DNA from 2 places in the Variovorax sp. efr-133-TYG-130 genome. Region 1 is predicted to be linked to the other one. Evidence: riboswitches for the same ligand, from Rfam matches in the RefSeq annotation. Region 1 holds a riboswitch; the other holds the start of a gene.
The links. A riboswitch is a leader RNA that binds a small molecule or an ion and turns the genes downstream of it on or off. The one in region 1 is predicted to bind S-adenosylhomocysteine.
Positions count from the first base shown of each region.

Region 2: another riboswitch for S-adenosylhomocysteine. It lies ahead of metH (methionine synthase); the one in region 1 lies ahead of ahcY (adenosylhomocysteinase).

Region 1 is NZ_JARVTD010000031.1:138,395-142,807, forward strand. Features, by position in the region: gene metF (methylenetetrahydrofolate reductase [NAD(P)H]) at 1-404, opposite strand, end outside; gene QRN67_RS26145 (TlyA family RNA methyltransferase) at 415-1,191, opposite strand; gene ahcY (adenosylhomocysteinase) at 1,202-2,641, opposite strand; S-adenosyl-L-homocysteine riboswitch at 2,709-2,778, opposite strand; gene QRN67_RS26155 (hypothetical protein) at 3,012-3,656, shown strand; gene phaP (TIGR01841 family phasin) at 3,789-4,295, shown strand; gene QRN67_RS26165 (peptide chain release factor 3) at 4,392-4,413, shown strand, end outside.
Region 2 is NZ_JARVTD010000008.1:31,216-35,628, reverse strand. Features, by position in the region: gene metH (methionine synthase) at 1-2,250, opposite strand, end outside; S-adenosyl-L-homocysteine riboswitch at 2,330-2,405, opposite strand; gene QRN67_RS10190 (esterase/lipase family protein) at 2,593-3,549, shown strand; gene QRN67_RS10185 (lipase secretion chaperone) at 3,566-4,413, shown strand, end outside.

The sequences.
Region 1 (4,413 bases):
TAGCAGGCCACCTCGATGTGGAAGTCGCGGCCGGTCTCCTCGCGGATGAAGGCGACCAGGTCGCTCGCGTACTGGAACTCGCCGCCGATGCCGTAGCCGCTCGGCAGGTCGCCGCGCAGCGCCACCAGGCGCTTGACGCCCATGGCCTTGAGCTCGGCGAGCTGCTCGCGCACCGTGGCGCGCGTGGCGCCGATGCACGAGAAGTGGCTCGCCGCGTCCACGCCCTCGGACAGGATCTCCTGCACCGCACCGAAGGTGCCCTGGTGCGTGGAGCCGCCAGCGCCGTAGGTGACCGAGCAGAACTGCGGCTTGCGCGCATACAGCTGCTGGCGCACGGCGCGCAGCTTGACCGCGCCTTCGGGCGTCTTGGTCGGGAAGAATTCGAAACTCAGCGGAAGGCGCACCTGCGTCTCCTTAGGAACCGTCCGCGTGAACAGCGCGCACGGCGTGAATGAAAAACTCGCGGTTGCCGTCGCCGCCGGCGATCGGGCTGTCGAACCACTGCAGCACGCGCAGGCCGAGGGCCTCGCAGGCGTCGCGCAGGCGCTTCTCGACCACCGCATACATGGACTCGTCGCGCACGATGCCGCCCTTGCCGACCTGGCCCGGCTGCAGTTCGAACTGCGGCTTGACCAGCATCAGCAGGCGGCCGTCGTCCGCCAGGAACTCGACCACCGCCGGCAGCACCAGCGTGAGCGAGATGAACGACAGGTCGCCCACGATCAGGTCGAAGCGCGACTCGCCCTCTTCGCCGAGGTCCTCGGGCGACAGCGCGCGCGCATTGACGCCCTCGATGGGCACCACGCGCTCGTCCTCGCGCAGCTTCGCGTGCAGCTGCCCGTGGCCGACGTCGACGCCCACCACCTTGGTGGCGCCGCGCTGCAGCAGGCAGTCGGTGAAGCCGCCGGTCGACTGGCCCACGTCGAGGCACAGCTTGCCGGCCGGATCGACGCCGCTCGCGGCCAGCGCGCCTTCGAGCTTGAGGCCGCCGCGCGACACATAGCGCGCCTCGGCCGCGTCGACCAGCTCGAGCTCGGCCGACTCGGGCACTTCGTCCTTGTTCTTGGCGACGTTGCGCCACGCGTCGCTCGTGCCCGCGTCGCGCCACCGCATGCCGCCGGCGATGAGCCGCACGGCCTGGGAACGCGACGCGGCCAGGCCGCGCTCCACCAGCAATTGATCGGCGCGCATGCGCTGTCGATCAGTAGCGGTACGTGTCCGGCTTGTACGGACCGTTCTTGTCCACGCCGATGTAGGCGGCCTGCGCGTCGGTCAGCTCGGTGAGCATGGCGCCGACCTTCTTCAGGTGCAGGCGAGCGACCTTCTCGTCGAGGTGCTTGGGCAGCACGTAGACCTTGCCGGCCTCGTAGGCGTCGGGCTTGGTGAACAGCTCGATCTGGGCGATGGTCTGGTTCGCGAACGACGACGACATCACGAAGCTCGGGTGGCCCGTGCCGCAGCCCAGGTTCACGAGGCGGCCCTTGGCCAGCAGGATGATCTTCTTGCCGTCCGGGAAGGTGATGTGGTCGACCTGCGGCTTGATTTCTTCCCACTCGTACTTCTCGATCGAAGCGACGTCGATCTCGTTGTCGAAGTGGCCGATGTTGCAGACGATGGCCTGGTCCTTCATGGCGGCCATGTGCTCGTGGCGGATCACGTCGCGGTTGCCGGTGGTGGTCACGAAGATGTCGGCCTTGTCGGCGGCGTATTCCATCGTCACGACCTTGTAGCCTTCCATGGCGGCCTGCAGGGCGTTGATGGGGTCGATTTCAGTCACCCACACCTGCGCCGACAGCGCGCGCAGGGCCTGGGCCGAGCCCTTGCCCACGTCGCCGTAGCCGGCCACCAGTGCCACCTTGCCGGCGATCATCACGTCGGTCGCGCGCTTGATGCCGTCCACCAGCGACTCGCGGCAGCCGTACAGGTTGTCGAACTTGCTCTTGGTGACCGAGTCGTTCACGTTGATGGCGCGGAACAGCAGCGTGCCCTTGGCCGACATTTCGTTAAGGCGGTGCACGCCGGTGGTCGTTTCCTCGGTCACGCCGATGATCTCGGCGGACTTGCGGGTGTACCAGGTCGGATCGACGGCCAGCTTGGCCTTGATGGCGGCGTACAGGATGCGTTCTTCTTCGCTGGTCGGGTTGGCCAGCACGCTCTGGTCTTTTTCGGCGCGCTGGCCCAGGTGCATCAGCAGCGTGGCGTCGCCGCCGTCGTCCAGGATCATGTTCGGGCCTTCGCCCTTCGAGCCCTTGGGACCGAAGTCGAAGATGGCGTGGGTGTAGTCCCAGTAGTCCTTCAGCGACTCGCCCTTGATGGCGAACACCGGCGTGCCCTTTTCGGCGATGGCGGCGGCGGCGTGGTCCTGCGTCGAGAAGATGTTGCACGAGGCCCAGCGCACTTCGGCGCCCAGGGCTTGCAGCGTCTCGATCAGCACGGCCGTCTGGATGGTCATGTGCAGCGAGCCGGTGATGCGCGCGCCCTTGAGCGCCTGGCCCTTCGCGAACTCCTCGCGGATGGCCATCAGGCCGGGCATTTCGGTTTCCGCGATGCGGATTTCCTTGCGGCCCCAGGCAGCGAGGGACAGGTCGGCGATCGCCTGGTCGGCGGTCGAGACGGGGGTGGGCTTGAGAACAGCGCTCATGAGAACTCCAACAAAACTGGTTTGAAAGATGCCACTGCGTTCGGGGAAAAGGACTCACCGCGAGAACAGCGGGTGAGCGTGGTTGCGATGTGGATCCGAGCCTCACGCCTGGCGGCGCTGCAACGCTCCTCGGGACGGGGCATTGTAGACGGGGCGAACAGCCGCGCCAACCTCGGGGATTTGCGCGCATTTCGAGCGTCTTCTGCCCTCTTCGGCTGACATTTGAGACGCGCGGCGCGTCGCCCGCTCCCGGGGCCGCATGCCGCAACGCCGGCATGCGGCCCTTGCTCATTCAGTCCTAAGTCGGCCGCCAGCAGATTCCGGCGCGGCGGCGTACATTGCCCCGACTCCCACTCCGCCGAAAGCACCCATGCAGATCTTCCTGTCCCACAACCGCCGGGCGCTGCTCGCCGCCACGGTCCTCAGCCTGGGCTTCGCCGCGCTGCCGACCGGCGCAGCCGCCCAGACTTCCGACCCCGTGCGCATCCGCGGCACCATCGTCCGCGTCGACGCGAAGACCCTCGTCGTGCAGGACCGCGGCGGCGAGGTCGTCTCGCTCGCGCGGCCGGCCGACATGCCGGTGTCGGAGGTCTACCGCATCAAGCTGTCCGACATCAAGCGCGGCAGCTTCGTGGGCACGGCCGCCATGCCGCAGGCCGACGGTACGCAGAAGGCGATCGAAGTGGTGGTGTTTCCCGAGGCCGCACGCGGCACCGGCGAAGGCCACCGCCCCTGGGACCTGCTGCCCGAGAGCACCATGACCAACGCCACCGTGGCCGACCTGGCCGCGGCGCCGAAGTCGGTGCGCGGCGGCCAGCAGATGCGGCTGACCTACAAGGGCGGCGAGAAGACCGTCATCGTGCCGCCCAATGTGCCGGTGGTCACGTTCCGGCCCGGCACTGAGGCGCTGCTGGTGCCCGGCGCCAAGGTGATGGTGAACGCGCAGGAAAAGAACGGCACGCCCACGGCGCTGCGCGTGACCGCGGGCCGCAACGGCTTCGCGCCTCCGATGTAATCCATCCAAGGGAAATCCCGCAGGCATTTTTTTCGTGGCGGCATGCCGGTGCGGCGTATCGTGGCGATGGACTTTTGCCGTCCGGCCGGTCCTCGCCATCCATCCGTTCACCGTCACAGGAGATTCCGCACCATGGCCACAGCCAAGAAAGCCGCCGCCAAGAAGACCACCGCCAGCAGTAGCAGCAGCGACAGCACCGCCAGCGCGAAGAAGGCAGCGCCGACTGCCGCGGACATGCTCAATCCGCTGAAGGGCATGGCCGACCGGCTGCAGGACCTCAACCTGACCGGTGGCGCCGGCAAGCTGCTGGAAAGCGGCCGCAAGGACCTGGCGGCCCTGATGCAGGCCAACGAGAAGTCCTACCAGGGCCTGCAGACCGTGGTGCAGCGGCAGACCGAGATGATCAAGCACGCCATCACCGAATGGCAGACCGCCGCCAAGGAAATGCCGGGCAAGGATGCGAAGGAAAACCTCGCCAGGCTCGACGAGCTCGGGCGCCAGTCGTTCCAGCGCGCCATCGACGACATCAAGGAGCTGGCCAACCTCGCCGCCAAGTCGCAGGCCGACGCCTTCGACGTGGTGCGCCAGCGCATCCAGTCCAACGTGGACGAGGTCACGAAGATGCTGCAGCGCAAGTAAGGAAGCACCGGCGTTCGCGGGGCGCTTTGCGCCAGCCGGCGGGCGGAAATCCCCGGCCTTCTAAAATCGCGGCATTCCCCTGCCCGATTGCCCACCTTGTCTTTTGTTGCCGAAACCC
Region 2 (4,413 bases), on a different contig from region 1:
CAGGCCGGCCGTCACGGCGAACACGCCCACGTAGTCCTTCAGGCCGCTCGCCTTGGGCGCGACGAAGTCGGCCAGGCAGCGGCTCGGGCGCATCACGCCGTCGATCACCTGCTTCTCGGTCTGCTGGCGCATGCCGTACCAGGTGAGCGCGACCTCGCTGCGCGTCTCGTCGGTGTAGAGCTCGATGTCGTCGTCGTTCACCGTGTTGGCGGGCCAGAAGCCGACGATGCCGCTCGCGCTGAGCCAGCGGCCTTCGATCAGGCGCTTGAGCATGCGTTGGCCGTCGGCGTACACGCGCACGGCCTCGGTGCCGACGATCTCGTCCTTCAGGATGGCCGGGAACGGGCCGGCCAGGTCCCAGGTCTGGAAGAACGGGCCCCAGTCGATGTACTTGGCAAGCTCGGTCAGGTCGAAGTTCCTGAACACGCGCCGGCCGATGAACTTGGGCACCGGCGGCGTATAGCTCGACCAGTCGATCGGCGTCTTGTTGGCGCGCACCTTGGCCAGCGGCCACAGCGGCACCTGCTTCTTGTTGGCGTGCTGCTGGCGCACCTTCTCGTAGTCGGCGTTGATCTCGTCGATGTACGCGGTCGCCTGGTCGCTCAGCAGGCTTTGCGCCACGCTCACGCTGCGCGAGGCGTCGGGCACGTAGACCACCGGGCCTTCGTAGTGCGGCGCGATCTTCACCGCCGTGTGCACGCGGCTGGTGGTGGCGCCGCCGATGAGCAGCGGGATCTTCCTGATGCGGAAGTGGTCGTCCTTCTGCATCTCGCCGGCCACGTACTGCATCTCTTCGAGGCTGGGCGTGATCAGGCCCGACAGGCCCACGATGTCCGCGCCCTCGACCTTCGCCTTGGCCAGGATCTCGTGGCACGGGACCATCACGCCCATGTTCACCACTTCGAAGTTGTTGCACTGGAGCACGACGGTGACGATGTTCTTGCCGATGTCATGCACGTCGCCCTTCACGGTGGCGATGATGATCTTGCCCTTGGTGCGCACGTCGCGGCCCGCGGCCTCGTCCTGGCGCTTTTCTTCCTCGATGTAGGGAATGAGGTGGGCCACGGCCGACTTCATGACGCGCGCCGACTTCACCACCTGCGGCAGGAACATCTTGCCCTGGCCGAACAGGTCGCCCACGATGTTCATGCCGTCCATCAGCGGGCCTTCGATCACGTGCAGCGGGCGGCCGCCCTTGGCGAGGATCTGCTGGTAGGCCTCTTCGGTGTCCTCGACGATGAAGTCGGTGATGCCATGCACCATGGCATGCGACAGGCGCTGGTTGACGTGCACCGGGTTCTCGGGCGTGCCGCGCCATTCGAGCTTCTTGCTGTCGTCCTTGGCACCGCTCTTGGCGGTTTCGGCCACCTCGACGAGGCGCTCGCCGGCGTCGGGGCGGCGGTTGAGCACCACGTCTTCCACGCGCTCGCGCAGGGTCGGCTCCAGGTCGTCGTACACGCCCACCATGCCGGCGTTGACGATGCCCATGTCCATGCCGGCCTTGATGGCGTGGTACAGGAACACGGTGTGGATCGCCTCGCGCACCGGGTCGTTGCCGCGGAAGCTGAAGCTCACGTTGCTCACGCCGCCCGACACCTTGGCGCCCGGCAGGTTCTCCTTGATCCAGCGCACGGCGTTGATGAAGTCGACCGCGTAGTTGTCGTGCTCCTCGATGCCGGTGGCAATGGCGAAGATGTTTGGGTCGAAGATGATGTCTTCGGGCGGGAAGCCCACCTCGTCGACCAGGATGCGGTAGGCGCGCTCGCAGATCTCGATCTTGCGCGCGTAGGTGTCGGCCTGGCCCTTCTCGTCGAAGGCCATGACCACGGCGGCGGCGCCGTAGCGCTTGACCAGCTTGGCCTCGTGCTTGAACTTGTCGACGCCCTCCTTCATGGAGATGGAGTTGACGATGCCCTTGCCCTGGATGCAGCGCAGGCCGGCCTCGATGACCTCCCACTTCGAGCTGTCGACCATCACCGGCACGCGCGCGATGTCGGGCTCGCTGGCAATGAGGTTCAGGAAGCGCACCATGGCGGCCTTGCTGTCGAGCATGGCCTCGTCCATGTTGATGTCGATCACCTGCGCGCCGTTCTCGACCTGCTGGCGCGCCACGGCCAGCGCCTCTTCGAACTGGCCGTTCAGGATCATCCGCGCAAAGGCCTTGGAGCCGGTGACGTTGGTGCGCTCGCCGATATTGACGAACAGCGTGCCTTCGCCGATGGCGACTGGCTCGAGGCCGGACAGCTTCATGGGCGGGGGTGCCAGGGGGGCGGAATCGGGGGTAGCTGGAGCGGGAATCTGGGACATGGCCTCACCTGCGGAAGAGTCGAACAGGCGAGCGTCGTTGTCGCCCCAAGCCTGACGGCCGGCCGCTGTGGCCCGCCGCTGCAACGCTCCTTGGGAAGGCGAGCATTTTAGGGCGATTCAACCCGCCACGGGGAAAACCCCAGTTTCCATTCCCGCCCGCATCCACAGAATGCGGCCACCGTTTCCGAACGAACGTTCGTTTTTTCAACCGACGTCAGGGAGTGCCGGATGGCCATGAAGTGGAATGTGGTTCTTTGCTGCGGGCTTGCCGCGGCGACGATGGCGATGACCCCCATGGCCCGCGCGGCCGCCAGCGGCGGCTCGACGCTGGTGACGGCCCGGGCGGCCTCCGACGAGGCCAGGACCAGATACCCCATCGTGCTGGTCCACGGCCTGCTGGGCTTCGACAACCTGCTGGGCGTCGACTACTTCTACGGCATCCCCGACAAGCTGGCCGGCGCCGGCGCGCGGGTCTACGTGGCGCAGGTCTCGGGTACCAACACCTCGGAGATCCGCGGCGAGCAGCTGCTGCAGGAGCTCAAGACCATCCGCGCGCTGGAAAAGAACCCGACGCTCAAGTTCAACCTGATCGGCCATTCCCAAGGCGCGCCCACGGTGCGCTATGTGGCGGCGGTGGCGCCCGACCTGGTGGCGTCGGTCACCTCGGTGGGCGGCGCGAACGGCGGCTCCAAGGTGGCCGACCTGCTCGCCAGGCTGCCCGAGGGCGGCATCGCGCAAGGCGTGGTCGTCAAGGCCGTGGGGCTGCTGACCAGCGTGATCGGCTTCCTCTCGGGCAAGGACCCGAGCCAGCTGCCGGAAGTCCCGCTGAACGCGCTGGCCTCGCTGACCACGACCGGTGGCGCGGCCTTCGACGCCAAGTTCCTGCAGGGACGGCCCGCGCAGGGCTCGTCGTGCAGCGTGAAGAGCGGCGCGGCGGTGGTGAACGGCGTGCGCTACTACTCGTGGTCGGGCGTGTCGACCGGCTTCAGCCTGTTCGACCCGAGCGACGCGCCGCTGTCGGCGCTGGGCACCCTCGCCTTCTTCGGCGAGGACAACGACGGCCTGCTCGCGACCTGCACCACGCGGCTCGGCACCCACCTGGGCGACTACCGCCAGAACCACCTCGACGAGGTCAACCAGGTGCTGGGCAACACCTACGGCAGCCAGTTCCCGTACTACGAGAAGAAGGTGCCGGAGCTCTTCAAGGACCAGGCCGCGCGGCTGAAGAGCGCGGGACTCTGAGGCGCCGGCCGTGGGAATGCGGTGGGTGCCTTGGGCGGCGGGCGGGGCGGTGCTGATCGCGGTCGGCGGCGGCTGGCTCGCGAGCCTTCCCGACGAAGACGGCCCCTTCACCGCCGAACGCGGGCCTGCCGCGGCGACCACCGCCACGGCCAGCCCCGAGCCACGACCGGCGCAGACCGCAACGGCAGCCGCCATGCCCGACGCCCTGCTGAACAGCTCGCTCATCTCCGTCTTCGACCAGGTGCTGTCCGAGGCGCAGGCCGACAACAAGGCCGCCTTCATGGCCAAGGCCCCCGCCCTGCTGGCCAAGTACCTGCGCGAGGACTGGCGCGTGCGCGCGCTCGGACTGCTCGAACGCTATGTCGACATGCAGGAGGCCCTGACGTCGATGCCGCCGCCCGCGCCCGGCGACCCCGCGCAACTGCGCCGCGCCCTGCAGGCGCGCGAGGCGATGCGCCGGCGCTACTTCGCGCCCGAGGAAATCGAAGGCCTGTTCGGCGACCAGATCCGCCAGGACAACTTCATGGCCGACAAGCTGGAATTGCTCGCCAACACCGCCCTGACGCCCGAGCAGCGCACCGCTGCCTTGAAGCAAAGCGAGCAGGCATGGCTGTCGCCGGAACAGCGCGAAGTGCGCCGGGAAGCCGTCGCCCATGCCGACGTGATGCAGCAGACCGCCGCGCTCGAGGCGCGAGGCGCGAGCCCGCAGGAGCGCTTTGCCGCGCGCAGCGAGGCCTACGGCTACGAAGTGGCCCGCAACCTCGCGGCGCTCGACCAGGAAAACCAGGACTGGAATGCGCGCCTCGACCGCTACGCGGCGGCGTCCGAAGCCGAACAGGCCCGGTTGCGCGAAACGCTCTTCAA